DNA from 3 places in the Cellulosimicrobium sp. NPDC055967 genome. Region 3 is predicted to be linked to each of the others. Evidence: predicted binding sites of a transcription regulator. Region 3 holds the regulator's gene; each other region holds the start of a gene.

The links. The regulator LexA, encoded in region 3, represses DNA repair genes until DNA is damaged. The targets are predictions, from matches to a motif close to TCGAACANNTGTTCGA.
Region 1: ACFC2L_RS05355 (replicative DNA helicase) is a predicted target of LexA. The motif match lies at 5,628-5,643, and genes of this name have one in related genera.
Region 2: ACFC2L_RS14095 (YbaK/EbsC family protein) is a predicted target of LexA. The motif match lies at 1,131-1,146, and genes of this name have one in related genera.

What each region holds. Positions count from the first base shown of each region.
Region 1 covers NZ_JBHJYJ010000003.1:120,281-127,277, reverse strand. Annotated here, with positions in the region: gene ACFC2L_RS05370 (aminoglycoside N(3)-acetyltransferase) at 1-586, opposite strand, end outside; gene ACFC2L_RS05365 (MerR family transcriptional regulator) at 687-1,496, opposite strand; gene ACFC2L_RS05360 (hypothetical protein) at 1,713-1,868, opposite strand; gene ACFC2L_RS05355 (replicative DNA helicase) at 1,939-5,562, opposite strand; gene ACFC2L_RS05350 (MATE family efflux transporter) at 6,020-6,997, shown strand, end outside.
Region 2 covers NZ_JBHJYJ010000010.1:102,611-109,607, reverse strand. Annotated here, with positions in the region: gene ACFC2L_RS14100 (hypothetical protein) at 1-1,050, opposite strand; gene ACFC2L_RS14105 (DNA polymerase Y family protein) at 1-4, opposite strand, end outside; gene ACFC2L_RS14095 (YbaK/EbsC family protein) at 1,399-1,980, shown strand; gene helR (RNA polymerase recycling motor ATPase HelR) at 2,061-4,382, opposite strand; gene ACFC2L_RS14085 (siderophore-interacting protein) at 4,592-5,593, opposite strand; gene ACFC2L_RS14080 (iron ABC transporter permease) at 5,674-6,997, opposite strand, start outside.
Region 3 covers NZ_JBHJYJ010000007.1:142,808-149,804, forward strand. Annotated here, with positions in the region: gene hflX (GTPase HflX) at 1-678, shown strand, start outside; gene ACFC2L_RS11530 (ATP-dependent DNA helicase) at 812-2,920, shown strand; gene ACFC2L_RS11535 (L-lactate dehydrogenase) at 2,970-3,980, shown strand; gene lexA (transcriptional repressor LexA) at 4,107-4,841, opposite strand; gene ACFC2L_RS11545 (LysM peptidoglycan-binding domain-containing protein) at 5,185-5,529, shown strand; gene nrdR (transcriptional regulator NrdR) at 5,971-6,510, shown strand; gene ACFC2L_RS11555 (aldo/keto reductase) at 6,605-6,997, opposite strand, start outside.

The sequences.
Region 1 (6,997 bases), on a different contig from region 3:
TCTCGAGGCGAGCGCCGTTGCGGACGAGTTCTCGCGTGGCGCCAGCGGCCTTGAGCTCTGCGTGATGCAGCGCCGTGCACTTGTCGAAACCCACCCCTAGGAGGACAGCCATCGCATCGAGCTCGACCAGGCGATCCAGGGGCGAGTTGGGCCCGAACGGGTCCTGCAGGGGGTGGGTTCGAACGATGTGTTCCGCGAGCGGCCCCTGGGCGGCGAAGGAGCGATGCGGGTGCGGGCTGCGCCGAGTCGTCGGCTGCGCGCGAAAGACCTCGGCCAACGCCCCCATCGAACGCGTCGGCGTGAGGTCAACGTCGAACACCGGCAGCCCATCCCGGATCCTCGCCCGGGTCGCCGCGTCGCACGCCGGGTCGTCAAGGAAGTCCGGATCGCATAGCTGCCAGCTCTGCGCGGGCATCACCAACGTCCCCTCCTGGCCCACGACCTCCCGCAACGCCTGCAGGACCACCTGCTCGCCCCCAGGCACGACACCGAACGCAGACAGCGAAGCGTGCACGATCGCGACGTCTCCGCGTCCCAATCCCAGTGCGCGCAACCCCGTCACGATGTCGGATGACGAAACGAGCATCGGACTTTCAGATTCTGTAAGATGTTTCATACGGTCACTGTGCGGCACGCCACCGAGTGGCGTCAACGGGCGTCCGAGGGCACGCGCGGGAGTTCTGCGCTCAGTGCGTGGGCTCGACGGGGACGGCGACCTCCATGACCGGTCCCGTCTCCCCTGTCCCCCAGGACGGCAGGTAGATCTCTCTGTTGTCGCCCACCGGAACGTGTCCGGGAGCGGCCCGCCCGAACGACAGGAGATCGTGAATCACCACAAGCCGACTCTGGTCTTCAGCTCCGCTCGCGTCGAGCGCGACGAAGCACTCGAGATGGCGAGCGTCGGTTCGCAGGACGAAGCCCGGCGGAGGACGCAGGAGCTCAGCGACCGGAACCCAAGCGGTAATACGCGCGGCGAAGCCCTCCGTCGCTCGCTCGTGATACTCCACGAACGGAGGCCCCTCAAGGTCCACCTGGACCGACCGCAGCACCTGGAAGAGCGACTCCGTCGCCTCGGCGAGAACCCGAGGCAACTCGCCCAGCGTCGCCTCGCGGCCGCTGCCCAGCACCAGACGCCCCGGGACCTCCCGCAGATTCACCTCGAGGTCGAGGTGCGGACCGTCCGCGAGCACTGAGCGCACGTACTCCCCGGCCTCCAGCGACAACGCCAGCGACGCGCGTCTCTCGCTCCACAGCTCGTCGAACTGGCCCACGGCATCGGTCGCACCGAGCACGAGGTCCACCTCGCCCAACGACAGGCCCACCCCGCGCAACAGCCGGATCAGCCGCGCCCTGGGCACCTGGTCAGCACCGAGCATCCGCCGCGCGTCAGCCCCTTCTCGATGCGCCACGAGCAGTCCGCGGTCGGCGTACATCCGCACCGCCTTCTCGCTCAACCCCGCCGCGTGTGCGACCTGACCCGTCGTGTACTCGTCCATGCCTGCGACGCTAGATCGTGCCCTTGGGGAAGCCGCAACCCCAGGCGCCCAGGCTCGAGGAACGGCACCCGCCAGGCCAGTCATGCCGGCGCGATGACAGCGGACCACGCCTCTCCCGATCGATGATCGTCTCGTGGTCTTGCACGATCAGCAAGGTCCCCGACGAGACTCTGAGCCAGACGCGGTGTCGTACCGTGCTGCGGTGATCCGTCGGCCTCACACGCTCGTTGGCTGAGCGGCGGCGATGGCGAGCACGAATCCCCCCGGTGCGAGGGCGTATCCCACGTCGTCTCCCCAGGACTTGGCCACCGCATCCGCGAGCGGCTCCGCACCCAAAGCGATGGCCCGATCCAGCGTGGTCGGCGCGTCCATGACATCCAGGTAGAGCTCTGTCGGCTGACCGCCGCGCGCGGCACGCGGCGCTCTGGGGCGACTCAGGTTGCTACATCTGCATGTCGGCGAAGCGCTGGTAGTGACCTTGGAACGCGACGGTGATCGTGTCGGTAGGGCCGTTACGGTGCTTGGCGACGATCAGGTCAGCCTCGCCCGCGCGCGGCGACTCCTTCTCATAGGCGTCCTCGCGGTGGAGCAGGATCACCACGTCAGCGTCCTGCTCAATACTGTTGTGTGCGGCGATGCCGTTGGCGACGAAGTTGTGCCCGTCGAGGACGGTGGCGTCGTAGACCTGCTTCTCCCCCATCGGCTCGATCGAGACGACCTCGTCCCACAGGAGGTCGTTGACCGCCATGATCTCGAGCTCCTCGCTCTCAAGCACGGCCGCGATCTTGCCGAGGCGATGCCTCGACGGAGAGTTCTTCCACGGCGCGCTGCCACAGAACTGGGTCCCGATCGCTTCGGCGAACTCACGGTGCGTCATGCCGCGCTCGACGAGGATGTCGCGGACGTCGTCCCAAACCCGGCGCGGGACGGTGTCGACGTTCGTGTTGGCGCGCGTCTCGCGGATGATCGTCAGCAGCTTCTCGGCGATATCGCCTCGGTCGCCGTGCACGCCGATCTCCTGGAGGAAGCGGCGCTGGTCGTCCACCCCGCTCACGTCCAGCGTGTACCCGGGACGGTACGACCCCTTGGGTGTCGCCGTCCGTACACGCGTCGAGATGCCGAAGCGCAGCAGGAGGCGTGACAGCCCGTCGACGATCTCGCGCGAGGTCGAGGCGTAGTAGATCCGCCCGCTGCGCCCGTTCTTGTTGATCGTCACCAAGCCGTCCGTGGCCCAGATGTGCTTGATGAAGAGCGCGATCTGGCGCTTCGGCAGGTGGAAGACGCTCGTCGGGATGAACTTCTCGTGGCTGCGTGCGCCGAACAGCCCCATGTCGTCGAGCCACTCGGCGATCGGGTTCCGGCGACCCCTGGCGAGCCGGTAGGGCGCGGGGAGGCGCAGGGTCGTGACTCGGGCCGCGGCGTAGTCGTCGCGGATCGGGGTGATCCCGAAGGCACCCGCCGCCTCGGAGACGGTGGCGAGGTTCCGCTCGTCGATGGAGGCATAGCGGATCGGCTGTCGCTTCACGAACGACCCGTCGCCGAGGAGGTGAGCCAGCATGACGACCTTGCGGTCGTCCCACTCGAGGTTCCGTTCCGGCCCGGGGACGTGGCGCGGCACACCGATGCGCGACCCGACCTCCAGGTCTCCGAGCGCGGTCCAGCCGTCATAGGTGAGGAACGGGTGGTTCGCCGTCGCCTCGATCTCCTTGCCCGACGCCAGTCGCATCCGGAACACGGGCTTCACGCCCGTGGGGAACACGTGCGTGAGGTGGCGGCGGACGTACTGGAGCCGGTCGTTGAGCGCCCACACGGGGACGTCCTTGGCGTTGAGCGCGAAGAGTTCGCCCAGGCTCGTCTCTGCGCCGGTGTCGGCGCGCAGGATCTTCGTGTCCTCGGTGAGGCAACCCGACTCACGCAGGTCGCTCATCTGCGGCTTCTTGTCTCCACGCTGCTCCGGACCGCGGTTCAGCTGCGAGATCGCGATGACCGGGACCTCGAGCTCCTTCGCGAGGAGCTTCAGCGCACGCGAGAATTCCGAGACCTCCTGCTGGCGCGACTCGACGCGCTTGCCGGAGCTCATGAGCTGGAGGTAGTCGATCACGACGAGCTTGAGGTCGTGACGCTGCTTGAGGCGCCGGCACTTCGCCCGGATCTCCATGAGCGACATGTTGGGCGAGTCGTCGATGAACAGCGGCGCCTCCGCCACCTTGCCCATGGTCGACGCGAGCTTCTGCCAGTCCTGCTCGTCCATCTTCCCGGACCGCATCCGCGTCAGCGGAACCCGCGCCTCCGCGGCCAGAAGTCGCATGGTGATCTCGTTGCGGCTCATCTCCAGCGAGAAGATGACGGACGCCATCTGGTGGTGCACCGCGGCGTGAGTCGCGACGTTGATGCCGAGCACGGAGTTGTGCGTCGGCACCATCGATCGTCCTGCCAGGTACAGGTGCGAGGGATGGTCGACCTCGACGCAGCGCACCGGCACCGACTCGACCCGGCGGACGTCGACGACGAACCGTGACGTGGGCCGCGCGGTGCCCGGGCGACGACGCTCCTTGTGGACGAGGCGCTTGCGCTCCAGCCAGAACACGTCGTCCTCGGTCGTGAAGGTGATCGTGTACGCCGTCGACGACGCCTCGGTCCGCCCCTTCACGGTCTTCGTCGACCATCCCGTGCGGTACCCGAGCGACAGGATGAGCTCACGCGTCTCGCGTGCGAGCCGCTCGTTCGTCAGGCTGATCTGGACGCTGCCCTGCGGCATGACGGTGCCGTCGGTATCGAGCAGACCCGCCAGGAGCTCCCGGCGCTGGGACTCGCTCGCGCGGAGGTACGCAGCCGGGATGTGGTCGGTTCCCGACGCACCGGGCGCGCGCAGGTCGTCCGCGTCCGGCCGCGCGACGTAGCCCAGCCCCTCGAGCCGCATCGCGATCTCGGGGTCGGCGGACGTGAACTCGGCGCGTCGGGAGCTGCCGTCGCCCAGCCAGACCCCGAGTGCATAGGGATGGATCGGGAGGTCGGCCTCGGGAAGGTCGAGCGGCGCCGCGGTGGCGATCGAGTGGTTCGCGCGCCGGTCGGCCGTCGCGGTCCGGACCGTGGCGGCGAGCTCCTCGGTCGTGCGCACGGACGACTCAGGCGTCTCGCCGGCGCGTGCCGCGCGCCGCTGGGCGCGGGTCGAGGTCACCCACTGGTGCTGCGCGTCCGCGACGATCACCGTGCCGTCGTCGAGCTCGACCTCGTAGCACGGGCGGTCGACCATGACCTCGGTCGCCCCGACGACGCGCGTGGGTGTTCCGTCCGCGGACACGAGCAGGTCGCCGACCGCGACGTCGCCCATCGTCGTCCAGCCCGACGGCGTGACGAGGGGCGTGTCGAGGGCGAGGGCCTTGCCGATGGCCGGTCGCGCCGCGACGACGATCATCTGGCCGGGGTGCAGACCGTTGGTGAGCCGGTCGAAGTCGGAGTAGCCGGTGGGGACGCCGGTCATGCCCTCGCCGCGGCCCTGGGCCGCCTCGATCTCGTCGAACGTCGGGCCGAGGATCTCCGAGAGCGGAAGGTAGTCCTCGGTGGTCCGACGCTCGGTGACGGCGTAGACCTCGGCCTGGGCGTTGTTGACGATCTCGTCGACGTCGCCGCCGTCGGTCGCGTAGCCGAGCTGGACGATGCGCGTGCCGGCCTCGACGAGGCGCCGGAGCACGGCGCGCTCGCGCACGATGCGCGCGTAGTACCCGGCGTTCGCGGCGGTCGGGACGCCAGCCATGAGGTCGTGGATGTACGGGGCGCCACCGATGCGCTGGAGCTCGCCGCGCTTGGTGAGCTCCGCGACGACGGTGATGGCGTCGGCGGGCTCGCCGCGGCCGTAGAGGTCGATGATCGACTCGTACACGACCTCGTGCGCGGGACGGTAGAAGTCGGAGCCGCGGATCTGCTCGATGACGTCGGCGATGGCGTCCTTGGACAGCAGCATGCCGCCGAGCACGCTCATCTCCGCCGCGACGTCCTGGGGCGGTGTCCGGTCGAAACCTGACGGCCCCGGGCCCCCGTAGCTCTCCTCGAGCTCCTCGATCGACATGCGCCCCTCGCTCCCCCGAAGCCGCCACGACCCACGAGGGACCGCGCGACCGGGACAAACCTTCGTCGTACACGTGTTCTACCGCGGGCCACCCACACGACTGTCCCGGTGACCGCGCCTCCCGCCTCCGACAGGCACGACCCCGCGACACTAGAACGCCGTCCTGCAGGCCGCAAACGACCCTGTGCACGCCCGGTGGACAGGGACCCCCGAACCTGTGGACACAGTCCCCGTCACTGTGCACACCCGGTGGATAACCGTGTGGACAACGTCACGATCTCCCTGTGTACATCAGCGCGAGGGGCCTCTGACCAGCCTCGTCACTACCCTCAGGGGTGTGGAAGAAAGAAAGTCCGACGACACGCCGACGACACGCCGGACACCGCCCGGCCACTCCGGCGACACCCGGACGCCACCCGACCCCGCGCCGTCGTCCACAGGACGCCGCACCCGCTCCCTGCTCGACCGCGAGATCCTCGCGCTCGCCGTCCCCGCCCTCGGCGCGCTCGTCGCGGAGCCGCTCTTCGTCCTCGTCGACAGCGCCGTCGTCGGCCACCTCGGCACCGCGCAGCTCGCCGGGCTCTCGCTCGCCTCGACGCTCCTGGTCACCCTCGTCGGGCTGTGCGTCTTCCTCGCCTACGCGACCACGGCCGCCGTCGCCCGCCGCATCGGCGCCGGGCACACGCGCGAGGCGCTCCAGTCGGGCGTGGACGGCCTGTGGCTCGCCGTCGGGCTCGGCGTGCTCCTCGCCGCCGCCCTGTGGGCGACCGCGCCCTGGGCCGTCGGGGCGATGGGCGGGACGGGCGACGTCGCCGAGCACGCCGTCGTCTACCTGCGCTGGTCCGCCCTCGGCCTCCCCGGGATGCTCCTCGTCCTCGCCTCCACGGGCGTCCTGCGCGGCATGCAGGACACGAAGACGCCCCTGTGGGTCGCGGCAGGCGGCGCGACGTTCAACGCGGTCCTCAACGTCGTCCTCGTCTACGGTGCGGGCCTCGGGATCGCCGGCTCGGGCATCGGGACGGCCGTCGCGCAGCTCACCATGGGCGCGGTGCTCGTCGTCGTGGTCGTACGCGGCGCGCGCCGCCACGGCGCGTCCCTGCGCCCCGCGGCCGGCGGCATCTGGTCGAACGCGCGCGCCGGGGCGCCGCTCTTCGTCCGCACCCTCTCGCTGCGCCTCGCGATCCTCCTCACCGTGTTCGTCGCGACCGGGCTCGGCGAGGTCACGCTCGCCGGCTACCAGGTCGTGAACTCCGTCTGGGGGCTCGCCGCCTTCGCCCTCGACGCGCTCGCCATCGCCGCGCAGGCGCTCGTCGGCCACGGGCTCGGGGCCGACGACGTCCCGCGCGTCCGGGCCGTCCTGCGCCGCACCCTGCAGTGGGGGGTCGCGGCGGGCGCAGCCCTCGGGGTCGTCATGGCCGCGGGCGGCTGGTGGTTC
Region 2 (6,997 bases), on a different contig from region 3:
TCATCCGACGAGCCGGAGCCGGGAGGGCCGGTCGGGGTCGTCGACCCGGGCGGGGCCGACGGCGGTCCCGTGGGCGGTCTCATGGGCGGTCGCGGCGGTCTCGGCCACGGTGGCGCCGGTCCCGGCCGCGGGCCGGGTGCCGCGGGCGTCCTCGGCGAGGAACGCGGGCCAGTCCTCGTGGGCGAACGGGAGCTCGACCTCGACCCGCACGGGGCGCGCGGCGCCCCCGCGACCCGCCCGCTCGACGACGAGCGTGCGCCGGCGCAGCCAGCCCGCCCCGCGGTCGGCCCCGGACCAGCCGCCGCCCGTCACGGTGAGCACGACGTGCGCGCCCGGCCACGCCGTGGCCGCGACGAGCAGCGCCCCGCGCTCGCGCGCCCGGGCGGTGAGGCGACGCCGGTCGGTGTCGGTGAGGGCGGCGTCGGGCCCGACGACCACGACGTCCAGGCCGTCGACGAGCGCCGAGATCGCGAGCGCCGCGTCGGGGCCGGGGCGCGGGACGAGCACGACGCGGTCGAGGTCCGCGCCGACGTCGGCGGCCGCGAGCAGCCCGACCGCGGGGAACCCGACCGCTGCGGTCCATGCCCCGGACCGGGAGGGCCGCGCGACGAGCGCGAGCAGGAGGCTCGTCGAGCCGCGCACCGCCAGCGCGGTGCCACGCTGCAGGGCGCCGAGCGGGAGGAGCGGCGCGAGCGCGTCGTGCACCGGCCACACCCGCTCGTCCGTGCCCGCGTCCCGGCTCGGGTCCCGCATCGCGACGTGGCGGCCGCGGGCGCGCGCCGGGCGCTCGGCCGGCACGACAGGGGTCGGCCGGGCGACCGTCGGCGAGGAGACGTCGGCGAGCGGGACGTCGGCGCGCGGGACGTCGGCGCGCGGGACGGCGGCCGGTGCTGCCGGGACCGCGGGGGCGGCGACCGTGCGGTGTCGGCGGACGCCCGTACGCTCCTCCGCACGGCGCAGGACGGCGCGGGCGCGCTCGGCCTTGTCGACGGCCGCGACCGTCGGGTCTGGTGCCCCCGCCCGTTCGGCGGGGTCGGCGAGAAGGGTCATCTCGCCTCCCGGGATGCTGCTCGGACGGGACGCGCACCGCGCGTCGACTGCTGGGGGCGTCGTTCTGCACCCACCATCGTTCGAACAGGCGTTCGAACACTTCCAGTGAACGACCGCCGTCGCGGGGTGTCAACTCCGCAGGTGAGAGCCGTCGGCTTCGTCCGAGATGCCCGCCGCAACCCTCGACCGTCGCTCGAGGGTTGACCCGAACCCTCGACCTCTACCTGAACCTCTTCCTCCCGCCGAGCACGGAGTCGCAGCCCGTGCGGCGTGCAGAGCGAGCCACGACCGCATGCTCGGCAGCCGGTCCTCGCCGCACGATGCCCCGCCGGATGGCAGGCTGGCGCCATGGACGCCCGCACGACCCTGCCCACGCTCGGCTCGCTCACCTGGGAGCCCGCGCTCGACCACCTCGACCTCGTCGCCCCCGTGACCGCCGACGCGCTGCGCCGGTGGGCCGAGGCCGACCCGGACGTCGCGGCGCTCGTCGCCGTGACGGAGATCGACCCCGACCTCGCGGACACCGCGACGCTCAACGCCGCGTTCGACCTGCCCGTCGAGGCGTCGGCGAACTGCGTCGTCGTGGGCGGCGCGCGGGCGGGCGACGAGCGGGTCGCCGCCGCCGTGGTGCGCGCGCACACGCGCGCCGACGTCAACACGCGCGTCCGCAAGCTGCTCGACGTGCGCAAGGCGTCGTTCCTGCCGACCGACCGTGCGACGGCCGAGTCCGGCATGGAGTACGGCGGCATCACGCCCGTCGGGCTCCCGGACGGGTGGCGCGTCCTCGTGGACTCGCGCATCGTGACCGACGGCGCGCACGCGCTGATCGGCAGCGGCGTGCGGCGCTCGAAGCTGCTGCTTCCCGGCGACCTGCTGGGCCGCCTGCCCGGTGTCGAGGTCGTCGAGGACCTGGCCGTCCCGGTCGCCTGACCCGCCCAACCCGCCGAGCACGACATGAAGGTCGCCACAAGCTCCTTGGCGACCTCCATGTCGTGTTCGGCGGGCGATCGTCAGCGATCCAGGACGACGAGGCGCTGCGTCGCGCGCGTCATCGCGACGTAGCGGTCGACCGCGCCCTCGACGCCGTCGCCGAACGTCTGCGGGTCCACGAGGACGACGAGGTCGAACTCGAGTCCCTTCGCCGTCTCCGGCGTGAGCACCTGCACGCGCGACGCCCCGTCCTCCCCGAGCCGCGCCGCGACCGACTCGGTCGACGCCGCGACGGACCCCGCGCCGCCGATCACGCAGGCCGTGCCCTCGGCGTGCTCGGCGAGCCACGCGTCGAGGATCCCGTCGAGGTCCGCGACCGCCCCGTGGGCGACCGGCACGCCCGTGCTGCGCACCGACGTCGGGACGTTGGCGTCCGGGAGCGCCGCCCGGATGACGGGCTCCGCCGCCGCCATGACCTCCTGCGGCGTGCGGTAGTTGACGCTCAGCGACGCCTCCGCGACCCGGTCGAACCCGACGCGCCCGAGCCGCTCGCGCCAGCCCTCCGCGAACCCGTGGCGGGCCTGCGCGCGGTCCCCGACGACCGTGACGCTGCGTGACGGGCAGCGCCTCAGCACCATCTGCCACTCGGCGTCGGTGAGCTCCTGCGCCTCGTCGACGACGACGTGCGCGAACGGACCCGCGAGCCGGTCGGGCGTGGCCGTGACCAGCGCGCCGTCGTCGACGAGCGCGTCGCGCAGGTCCTGCCCCTTGAGCATCGTCATGACCATGAGCTCGCTGTCGTCGGACGCCACGAGGTGGTCGACGACGTCGTCCATCCGGGCCCGCTCGGCCGCCGCGGCGGCCTCGTTGCGGCGACGGCGTCGCGACGCCTCCGGGTCGCCCAGGCGCTGCCGCGCGGCGTCGAGCAGCGGCAGGTCCGCCGTCGTCCAGGCCTGCGCGTCCGCGCGCTGGAGCGCGCGCACCTCCGCGGGCGTGAGCGACGGCGCGCACAGGCGCAGGTAGGCGGGCACCGACCACAGGTCGGCCACGAGGTCCGTCGCCTCGACGAGCGGCCACGCGCGGTCGAACGCGGCGCCGAGCGCGCGGTGGCTGCGCAGGGCGCGGCGCACGTCGTCGGCCGACAGGTCCCCGGCGTCCTCCGCGGTCTCCTCGCCCACCGTCTTGTCCACGAGGATCTCGACCAGCGCTGCCCAGACGTCGTCACGCGCCTCGTTGTGCGGGGTGCCGGGGTCCACGGACTCGAACGCCTCCGCCCAGTCGGCGGTGGAGAGCCAGACGTCGGCCCACGGCGTCTCGACCTCCATGCCCTCGGTGGGCGGGCGCTCGGAGAACCGCACGGCCGGCTCGATCGCCGCGACGAGGTCGGCAGACGCCTTGAGCCGGGCGACCTCGGGGTCGGTCTCCGCGCGCGCCGTCGCGCCCTCGGGGACGAGGTCGCGCAGCGTGCAGGTCTGCACGCCGTCCTCGCCGAGCCCGGGCAGCACGTCGGCGACGTAGGAGAGGTACGGGCGGCTCGGCCCGACGACGAGCACGCCCCCGTGCCCCGCGCCCACCTGGGGGTCGGCGTACAGGAGGTAGGCGGCGCGGTGCAGCGCCACGACGGTCTTGCCCGTGCCGGGGCCCCCGTCGACGACGAGCGCGCCGCGCGAGCCCGCGCGCACGATCGCGTCCTGGTCCGCCTGGATCGTGCCGAGCACGTCGCGCATGCGCGGCGACCGGCTCGCGCCGAGGCTCGCGACGAACGCCGACTGGTCGTCGAGCGCCGCACCCGACCCGGCGCCGTCGGGCACGAGCTCCTCGTCCCAGTAGTCCGTGACGCGACCACGCGCCCACCGGTACCGACGGCGCGCCGCGAGGCCGAGCGGGTGCGCGGGCGTCGCGGCGAAGTACGGCTCCGCGGCGGGCGAGCGCCAGTCGACGAGCAGCCGCTCCCCCGCCGGGTCCGTGAGGCCCACGCGCCCCACGTAGACCGGGGCGGAGCCGTCGGCGAACGTCATGCGGCCCAGGCACAGGTCGACGCCGTAGCGCTGCAGGAGGTGCAGCCGCCCGCTGAGCCGGTGGATCTCCTGGTCACGCTCGAGCGCCTCCGTCCCGCTCCCGCCGGGCGCGCGGCGCGCCGCGTCGAGGCGCTGCGCGAGGTCCGCGACGGAGTGCTCGAGGCTCGCCGCGATCGCGGCGAGGTGCCGCTCGTCGGCGGCGACGAGCGCGGGGTCGGCCTTCGCTGCCAGGCGGTCGGGGAGGTCGAAGATCCGGGCGCCGCCCGGGGTCGGACGGGCGGTCGGGTCGGTCGTGCGGTCGGCGGTCACGGGGGCGTCGGGCAACGTCATCAGCTCCGGTCCGAGGTCGAGCGGGACGGCGCGGACCGACGACGGCCCGCGCACGAACGGAGATTCTGCGCCCCCAGGGGGCTCTTGCCGCAAGACCCCCCGTGCGCTATACCTTGGAAAGGGAGGCCGCTAGACCTCCTTTTCCGTTCCCCGCCGTCGACGGGCGGTGGCCCGGCCCGTGCGGCCGCGCCCACCAGCCGAGATGCGAGAAGTGGCCCGTCACCGCGCTCGGCGAGGGGCCACTTCTCTCGTCTCGTGGAACGTCAGCTCTCGGCGCGGCCCTCGCGCCAGTAGCCCATGAACGCGACGGCGCGTCGGTCGACGCCGAGGTCGGTGACGAGGTGGCGGCGCAGCGTCTTGATCGCGCTCGCCTCGCCCGCGAGCCAGGCATAGAGGACGGTGTCCTCCTCGAGCAGGCCGGGGACCTCCCAGAGGATCGACGCGTCGACGTCGACGTCCTCGAGGTCCTCGGCGGTGCGGCACTGGGCGGGCGGGTCGGTCCCGAGGACCCCCGCACCGAGGATGCGCGCGGCGGCCTCCTGGACGGCGGGCACGAGGCGCGCGCCGTGCGCGTCGTGCGCGTCGTGCGGACCGCCGGGGACGTCGTCGCGCGCGAGGAACGTCACGCGCACCCCCGGCGGCGTGACGAGGTCGCGCGCGTCGCCCACGTGCGGCACCTCGACGTAGACCTCGCCCCACGCGTCGGCGGGCAGGTCCTCGCAGATCGCGGCGATCGCGGGCAGCGCGGTCTCGTCGCCGGCGAGCAGGAGCGCGTGCGGGCGCGTCGGCGGGCGGAACTCGATGCCGCCGACGGGACCGTCGAACGACGCGTCCGGGCCGAGCAGGACGAGCGGCGTGCCGACCTCGGCGGCCAGGGCCCAGCGCGAGGCGGGACCGGCGTCGCCGTGCAGCACGACGTCCACGACGACCTCGCGCGCCTCGGGGCGCACCGCGACGGTCGTGTAGGTGCGCAGCGGGTTGCGGCGCTCCTCGGGCTGGTCGCGCCACGCGGCGTACCAGGACTCGGCGTCGCGCACGAGGTGCTCGTAGCCGCCGTCGGGCGCGGGCAGGACGAACTTGATCCGCACGTCGAGGCCGGGGTCGCCGAAGAGGTCGAGCTCCGGGCCGGTGAACGTGAACCGGCGGAAGCTGGGCGTGAGCTGCTCGACGCGCGCCACCTCGACGTCGAAGAAGCGCCACGGCGCGGTGGCGCGGGCGACGGGACGACGAGCGCGGGTGCGGGGTGCGGCGACGGTCTGGCTCACACAGGTGAGGCTAACCTACGCACCCTCGCCGGGGTCAACCCGTCCGGACCTCGGATCGTGCCCCGGCACGGTGAGACGCGTCACGCTCCCCGGCCGCGGCTGCGCCACAGCAGGTAGACGAAGTACGGCGCGCCCAGGAGCGCCGTGCCGAGGCCCGCGGGGATCTGCTCGGGGGCGATGACGACCCGCCCGAGCGTGTCCGCGACGGACACCAGGAGGGCGCCGAGCAGCATCGCGACGGGGACGACCCGGCCGTGCCGCGCCCCGACCAGCGCCCGGGCGGCGTGCGGCGCGACGAGCCCCACGAACGCGAGCGCCCCGATGGCGCACACGGCGGCGGCCGTGAGCAGCGCGGCGGCCGCGAGCAGGAGCAGGCGCGTGCGGTCGAGCGCGACGCCGAGGACGCGCGGGGTGTCGTCGTCGAGCGCCAGGACGTCGAGGTCGCGGCGGTAGACGGCGGCGAGCGGCGTGAGCACGAGCAGCGCGAGCGCGACGGGGATCAGCTGCTCGAGCGTGCGCCCGTACGTGGAGCCGGAGAGCCACGTGAGCGCGAGGTTCACGTCCCACGGCGCGACGACGACCACGAGGAGCGTGATGAGGGCCATGACCCCGGCCTGGGCGCCGATGCCGATGAGCACGAGCCGGTCCGAGCTGAGCCCGCCGCGGTAGGAGAGCCCGTAGACGAGCCCGAACACCGCGAACGCCCCGATCGCCGCGGCGGCGGACATGGGCCAGATCCCGACGCCGGGGACGAGGAGGATCATCGTCACGGCCCCGAGCCCGGCGCCCGACGTGACGCCGAGCAGGCTCGGCTCGGCGAGCGGGTTGCGGCACACGGCCTGCACGATCGTGCCGGCGAGCGCGAGCGCCGCGCCGGCGAGCAGCGCGGCGAGGACGCGCGGGAAGCGCTGGTCGAGGACGAACGTCACGTGGCGTCCGGCGAGGCCGTTCCACCAGTTCGCCACGTCGCCCAGCAGCACGACCCGGTCCCCGAGCAGCAGGCCCGCGACGGCGGCCGCGACGACGGCGAGCGCCAGCACGGCGACGACCACGAGCACGGCGCGCGACGAGCGCGGGCGGCTCAGCGCGCCGTGCGCGCCGCGCGACGACGCCGGCCCGGAGTCGCGCAGGCGCCGCGCGAGCCAGATGAGCAGGACCGCGCCGAGGACGGTCGTGACGATGCCGGTCGGCACGGCGATGGACAGCGTGCCCGGCAGCAGCAGGCGGAGCAGGACGTCGGCGCCGAGGACCACGATCACGCCGACGATCGCCGCGAACGGCAGGAGCAGCACGTGCCGGCCGAGCCCGGGCACCCGGCGCGCGACGAGCCGCGCGACGACCGGCGCCGCGAGGCCGACGAAGCCGACCGGTCCCGCGACCGTCACCGCGATCGAGGCCAGGAGG
Region 3 (6,997 bases):
CACGCGGTCCCGTCCGTCGCGATCGCGGGCTACACGAACGCGGGCAAGTCGAGCCTGCTCAACGCCATCACGGGCGCGGGCGTGCTCGTCGAGAACGCCCTGTTCGCGACGCTCGACCCCACGGTGCGCCGCACGCGCACCGAGGACGGTCGCGTGTACACGCTCGCCGACACCGTCGGGTTCGTCCGCGCGCTGCCGCACCAGCTCGTCGAGGCGTTCCGGTCGACGCTCGAGGAGGTCGGCGACGCCGACCTGCTGCTCCACGTGGTGGACGCGTCGCACCCCGACCCGGAGGGCCAGATCGCGGCGGTGCGCCACGTCCTGGCCGACATCCCGGGCGTGGAGGACGTGCCCGAGGTGATCGTCCTCAACAAGGCCGACGTCGCGGACCCCGAGACGATCGCGCGGATCCGGCTGCGCGAGCGGCGCACGGTGGTGGTCTCGGCGCACACGGGCGAGGGGATCGAGCACCTGCGCGAGCTCATCGCGCACGAGCTGCCCCGCCCGGACGTCGAGATCGACGTCGTCGTCCCCTACCACCGCGGCGACCTCGTGCACCGGGTCCACACCGAGGGCGAGATCGACCACGAGGAGCACACGCCCGAGGGCACGCTGCTGCGCGGTCGCGTCGCCCAGGCGCTCGCGACCGAGCTCGTCGGGGCCTCGGCCCAGGGCTGACCGGCCCGCACCGGACCTCGGCCCGACGCTCTCCACGGCCCCGTGCGGCTCCTGCCGCACGGGGCCGTGCCGTGCCCGGCGCCGTCGTCCACAGGGCCTCCGCCCCGTGGGTGACCGACCGTAGACTCGGCGGGTGCCCCCCTCCACGCGACCTGCCCCCGACCGCGTCGACGCCGAGGGGCCGGGGACGACGGCCGGCACCGCGGGAGGCGACGTGCCCGACGTCGACGCGCTGCTCGACGTCGCCGTCACGCGGCTGGGCGGCGCGCGGCGCGACGGCCAGCACGCGATGGTACGCGCGGTCACCGACGCGATCGAGGGGTCGGAGCACCTCGTGGTGCAGGCGGGCACGGGCACGGGCAAGTCGCTCGGGTACCTCGTGCCCGCGGTGCGGCACGCGGTGGCGACCGACGAGCGGGTGATCGTCTCGACCGCGACGCTGGCGCTCCAGCGCCAGGTCATCACGCGCGACCTCCCGCTCGTCGCCGACGCCGTCGCTGACCGCCTCCCGCGCCCCGCGACGATCGCGCTCCTCAAGGGCTGGCACAACTACCTGTGCGTCCACAAGATCGCGGGCGGGTACCCGGCCGACGAGCCGACGCTGTTCGACCTGCCGGGCGAGTCCGCGGGCGCCGCCGACCACCCCGCCGCACGCGGCGGGACCAGCGCCGCGGCGCTCGGCGAGCAGGTCGTGCGCCTGCGCGAGTGGGCCGACGAGACGTCGACCGGGGACCGGGACGACCTCGTGCCGGGGGTGAGCGACAAGGCGTGGCGGCAGGTCTCGGTCACGGCGCTCGAGTGCCTCGGCCAGCGGTGCCCCCTGCTCGCCGAGTGCTTCCCCGAGAAGGCGCGCGCGACGGCACGGGAGGCCGACGTCGTGGTGACCAACCACGCGATGCTCGGCATCGCCGCGATGGGCTCGCCCGGCGTGCTGCCCGAGCACGACGTGCTCGTCGTCGACGAGGCGCACGAGCTCGCCGACCGGGTGACCGCGGCGGCGACGGTCGACCTCTCCGTCCCGGCGATCGAGAGCGCGGCCCGCCTCGCGCGGCGGCACGGGGGCGTCACGACGGACGCGCTGGACGCGGCCTCGGCCGCGTTCGGCACGGTCGTCGGAGCGCTGCCCGCCGAGCGGTTCCCGGACGGGCTGCCCGAGGGCGCGCGCTCCGCCGTCGCCGCCGTGCGCGACGCCGCGCGCGAGGTGCTCTCGACGCTCAAGCCCGAGACCGGGGTCACCAAGCCGGCCCAGCCCGACTCCGGCCTGAAGATGGCGCAGTCGACCATGCTGCAGCTCTTCGAGGTCGCCGAGCGCATGGCCGCGGACCCGACCGGGCACGACGTGCTCTGGTGCTCCCGGCCCGGCGAGGGCGGTTGGTCGGCCGACCGGTTCGGGGAGGGCGCGAGCCGCCTGCACGCCGCCCCGCTGGGCGTCGCGGGCCTCATCCGCACGCACCTGCTCGCCGAGCGCACCGGGGTCTTCACCTCGGCGACGCTCGCGCTCGGCGGGAGCTTCGACGCCGTCGCGCGCACCTTCGGGCTCGGCGGCGGCGAGAGCGGGGACGCCGACGCGCCGCGGTGGCGCGGGCTCGACGTCGGCAGCCCGTTCGACTACGCGCGGCAGGGCATCCTCTACGTCGCCAAGCGGCTGCCGACGCCCGGCCGCGAGGCGTCCACGGAGCACCAGCTCGACGAGATCGCCGCGCTCGTGGAAGCGGCGGGCGGCCGCACGCTCGGCCTGTTCTCGTCGCGTCGCGCCGCGGTGGCCGCTGCGGAGGCGATGCGCGAGCGGCTCGACGTGCCGATCCTGTGCCAGGGCGACGACCAGCTCCCCACGCTCGTGCGCGAGTTCGCCGACGACCCGGCGACGTGCCTGTTCGGCACGCTGTCGCTGTGGCAGGGCGTCGACGTCCCGGGGCCGTCGTGCCATCTCGTGCTCATCGACCGGATCCCGTTCCCGCGCCCGGACGACCCGGTGAAGTCGGCGCGGGCCCGTGCCGTCGAGGCCGCGGGCGGCAACGGGTTCATGCAGGTCTCGGCGACGCACGCCGCGCTCCTGCTGGCGCAGGGCGCCGGTCGGCTCGTCCGGTCGACGGCGGACCGTGGCGTGGTCGCGGTCCTCGACCCGCGCCTCGTGACCGCGCGCTACGGGACGTTCCTCACGCGGTCCATGCCGGGGTTCTGGCAGACGACGGACCGTGACGTCGCCACCGCTGCGCTCCGGCGCCTCACCGCTCTAGGCTGAGTCCTTTCCCGCGAGCATCAGGGAACCCAGCGAACTTCACGGAGGCGACATGACGACGAGCACGTCCCCGCACGGCACGGGCGACGCGACCACGGGCGGGCCGGGAGGGGGAGCGCGGACGACCAAGCTGGCGATCGTCGGCGCGGGCGCCGTCGGGTCGACGCTGGCCTACGCGGCCCTCATGCGCGGGGCCGCGCGCACGGTCGCGCTCCTGGACGTGAACCGGGCGAAGGTCGAGGCGGAGGTGCTCGACCTCCAGCACGGCATCCAGTTCATGCCGATGGCCCGCGTCGAGGGGTCGGACGACGTCGCGGTGTGCGCAGGGGCCGACGTGGTCGTCGTGACGGCCGGGGCCAAGCAGAAGCCCGGCCAGACGCGGCTCGACCTCGCCGAGGGCACGATCGGCCTCATGCGCACGATCCTTCCCGGGCTGGTGGAGGTCGCCCCGGACGCGGTCTACGTCATGGTGACGAACCCGGTCGACATCGTCACGTACGCGGCGCTCAAGTTCTCGGGGCTGCCACCGTCGCAGCTCTTCGGCAGCGGGACGGTGCTCGACTCGTCGCGCCTGCGCTTCCTCGTGGCCCAGCACTGCGGCGTGGCGGTGCAGAACGTCCACGCGTACATCGCCGGCGAGCACGGCGACAGCGAGATCCCGCTATGGAGCTCGGCGACCATCGGCGGCGTGCCGCTCCTCGAGTGGCCGGGACTCGGTGGCCGTGGCCCGCTGACCGAGGCGGTGCGCGACGACATCGCGCGCGAGGTCGTGCAGTCGGCCTATCGGATCATCGAGGGCAAGGGGGCGACGAACTACGCCGTCGGGCTCGCGGGCACGCGCATCATCGAGGCCGTGCTCGACGACGAGCACCGCATCCTGCCCGTCTCGACGCTGCTCGACGGCGCGTACGGGCTCGACGACGTGTGCCTCTCGCTGCCCACGCTCGTCGACCGTCGCGGCGCCAGCGAGCGGGTCGAGGTGCCGCTGGCCGCGGCAGAGCTCGCCGGGCTGCGCTCGTCCGCGGAGTCGCTGCGGGGCGTCGCCCGGCGCTTCGGCCTCTGACCCACCGGGCCCGCCGACGGGGTCCGCGCACCGCGAGAGCCGGGTGGTCGACGACCACCCGGCTCTCGCCGTGCTCGGTGACTGTGACTGTGACGGGGACGACGACGGGGACCGGACCCCGTGCGCTCAGAGGCTGCGCAGGACGGAGACGACGCGCCCGAGGACCTGGGCGTCGTCGCCCGGGATCGGGTCGTACGCCGCGTTGTGCGGCATGAGCCAGACGCGACCGTCCGCGCGGCGCAGGGACTTCACCGTGGCCTCGCCGTCGATCATCGCCGCGACGATCTCGCCGTTCTCCGCCACGGGCTGGCGGCGTACGACGACCCAGTCGCCGTCGCAGATCGCGGCGTCGACCATCGAGTCGCCCTGCACCCGCAGGAGGAAGAGCTCGCCCTCGCCGACGAGCTGGCGGGGCAGCGGGAAGACGTCCTCGACGACCTGCTCCGCGAGGATCGGGCCGCCGGCGGCGATGCGGCCGACCACCGGGACGTACGACGGCGCCGGGTGCGCCTCGTCGTACGCGGGCTCGGTCGCGGAGCCCGCCGCCGTGAGCGGGGTGGCGCGGCGCGCGTCGTCCGGTTGAACGACCTCGATCGCGCGGGGGCGGTTCGGGTCGCGCCGCAGGAACCCCTTGCGCTCGAGCGTCGTGAGCTGGTGCTTCACCGACGACGGGCTCGTCAGGCCCACGGCCTCGCCGATCTCCCGCATGCTCGGCGGGTAGCCGCGCTGCTCGACGCACGCGCGGATGGTCTCGAGCACGAGGCGCTGCCGCGGCGTGAGCCCGTCACCTCCCGCCGACCCGTCCGGGAGCTCGCGCACCTCGGCGAGCCCCCGTGCCCTGTCCGTGCCTCGTCCCGCCATGGTCGCTCCGCCTTCGTCCGTCGCGGCCGCCGACGCCTCCCGGGCCTGCAGCCTCCCCTCCCCGGCGCGTGCGCTCCGGGACCTCGGTCGCCCCTCCGGGTCCGAGCGGACATGTCCGGCGAACCGACCTGACCCCAGGCTAGGGGAGGTTGCGACACGAATCAAACACCTGTTCGAGCATGTCTCGACTCCGTGGGTCGTTCGTGATAGACCTTCGTACAGGTGTTCTACGTACACGTGTTCGACCGGTCCGGGTCGGCGCGGAGGCGAAGGGCTCGCGGCGTCCGATCGACCGGGGAAGGCGATCGGGCCCGCGGGCCGGGACGGAGCAGGGATGGATGCGATGACGATCTCGACGGTCGGGCCCCTCGGCCCTGGGGCAGGGCGAGCGGGGGAGCGGCCGCTGCGGCTCACGCGGCGGGGCCGCGTGGTCCTCGTGCTCCTGGCCGCCGTGGTCCTGCTGCTCGCCGCACGGGTGGGCGTCGCCGTCGCGAGCGGTCCGGGAGAGCCTCTGGAGGTCCGGGTCCACGTCGTGAGTTCGGGCGAGACCCTCTGGGAGCTCGCGCAGGGCGTGGCGGCCCCGGGCGAGGACCTGCGCGACGTCGTGAGCGGGCTCGCCGAGCTCAACGGGCTCTCGTCGTCGGGCCTCCAGGCCGGTCAGAGGATCCTCCTGCCGACATCCGCCTGACGCCGAGCCCCGCGGTCTCAGGGGGCCGGTGCGGTGTGACGCAGGACGGTGCGGTGTGACGCAGGACACGGGAGGAAACGGCTCCGCACGGTGCGCAGGGGTTGCGGTGGCATTTAGGTCACCCTAAGTTAGTGTCACCTCACAACGCCGGCTGGGGGGCTGGGCGGACGAGGCGAGGAGCACGCGGTCCACCGCGACTCCTGTGCACGTCACCGCGCGTGAGGCGAGTCACGCGCGAGATGGGGACGGGGGCGTCCCGACGGGGGCGGTCGAACACGACCGCCCCCGTTCTGCCGTCCACGCGCCCCGGTGCGGCTGCCCGCGCGCCGCCGCGTCACCGCGCGCGAGCCGCCGGCGTCGGAGGCGTGTTGCACCGTCCTGCCGCGACGGCATACGTTCGTCGCGCCGACCTGTCGGCGCGAACCCGCGGAGGAGCCCGCCATGCACTGCCCGTTCTGCCGCCACGCGGACTCCCGCGTCGTCGACTCGCGCACCTCGGACGACGGCGCGTCGATCCGTCGGCGCCGTCAGTGCCCCGAGTGCAACCGCCGATTCACGACGATCGAGACCGCGAGCCTGTCCGTGGTCAAGCGCTCCGGCGTGACGGAGCCCTTCTCGCGCGAGAAGATCGTCAACGGCGTGCGCAAGGCCTGTCAGGGGCGGCCCGTCAACGAGGACGACCTGGCGGTGCTCGCGCAGCGCGTCGAGGAGACCATCCGGGCGAGCGGCAGCGCCGAGCTCGACGCGTACGAGATCGGGCTCGCGATCCTCGGGCCGCTGCGCGAGCTCGACGAGGTCGCCTACCTGCGCTTCGCGAGCGTCTACCAGGCGTTCGACTCGCTCGAGGACTTCGAGAGCGCGATCACCTCGCTGCGCGTCGAGCGCGAGGAGCGCGAGACGGCCGCGGCGCGGGCCGAGGAGGGCTCGGGCAGCACCGCTGCGGACGCCGACGTGCGCGAGCACACCGCACCGCACGCCTGAGGCGTCGCGCGCAAGGTCACGTCGCGGCGCCGTGCGCGAGGTCACGTGGTGCCCCCGGCGGAGGGCCCGGGTCGTCGACGTTCGCCCGGCGGGCCTACAGGTCGCTGGACCGCGACGCCCAGATGTTGATGCCGGTGTCCGCGGGCAGCGCGTCGACGGCGGCGAGCTCCTCGGCGGAGAGCGGCGGCGCGTCGAGCGCGGCGAGGTTCTCGTCGAGCTGTCGCGTCGAGCTCGCGCCGAGCAGCACGGAGGTGACCCGCTCGTCCCGCATCGCCCAGAGGATCGCCGTCGTGGCGAGGCTGCGCCCGTGGGCGCGGGCGAGGTCGTCGAGCCGGCGGACGTGGTCGAGGTTCGCCTCCGAGAGGAATGCCGGTCGCAGCGGCCCCCCGCGCGCCGCGCGCGAGTCGTCCGGGACCCCGTGCAGGTACCGGTCGGTGAGCATCCCCTGGGCGAGCGGCGAGAAGGCGACGACGCCGAGTCCCTCGGC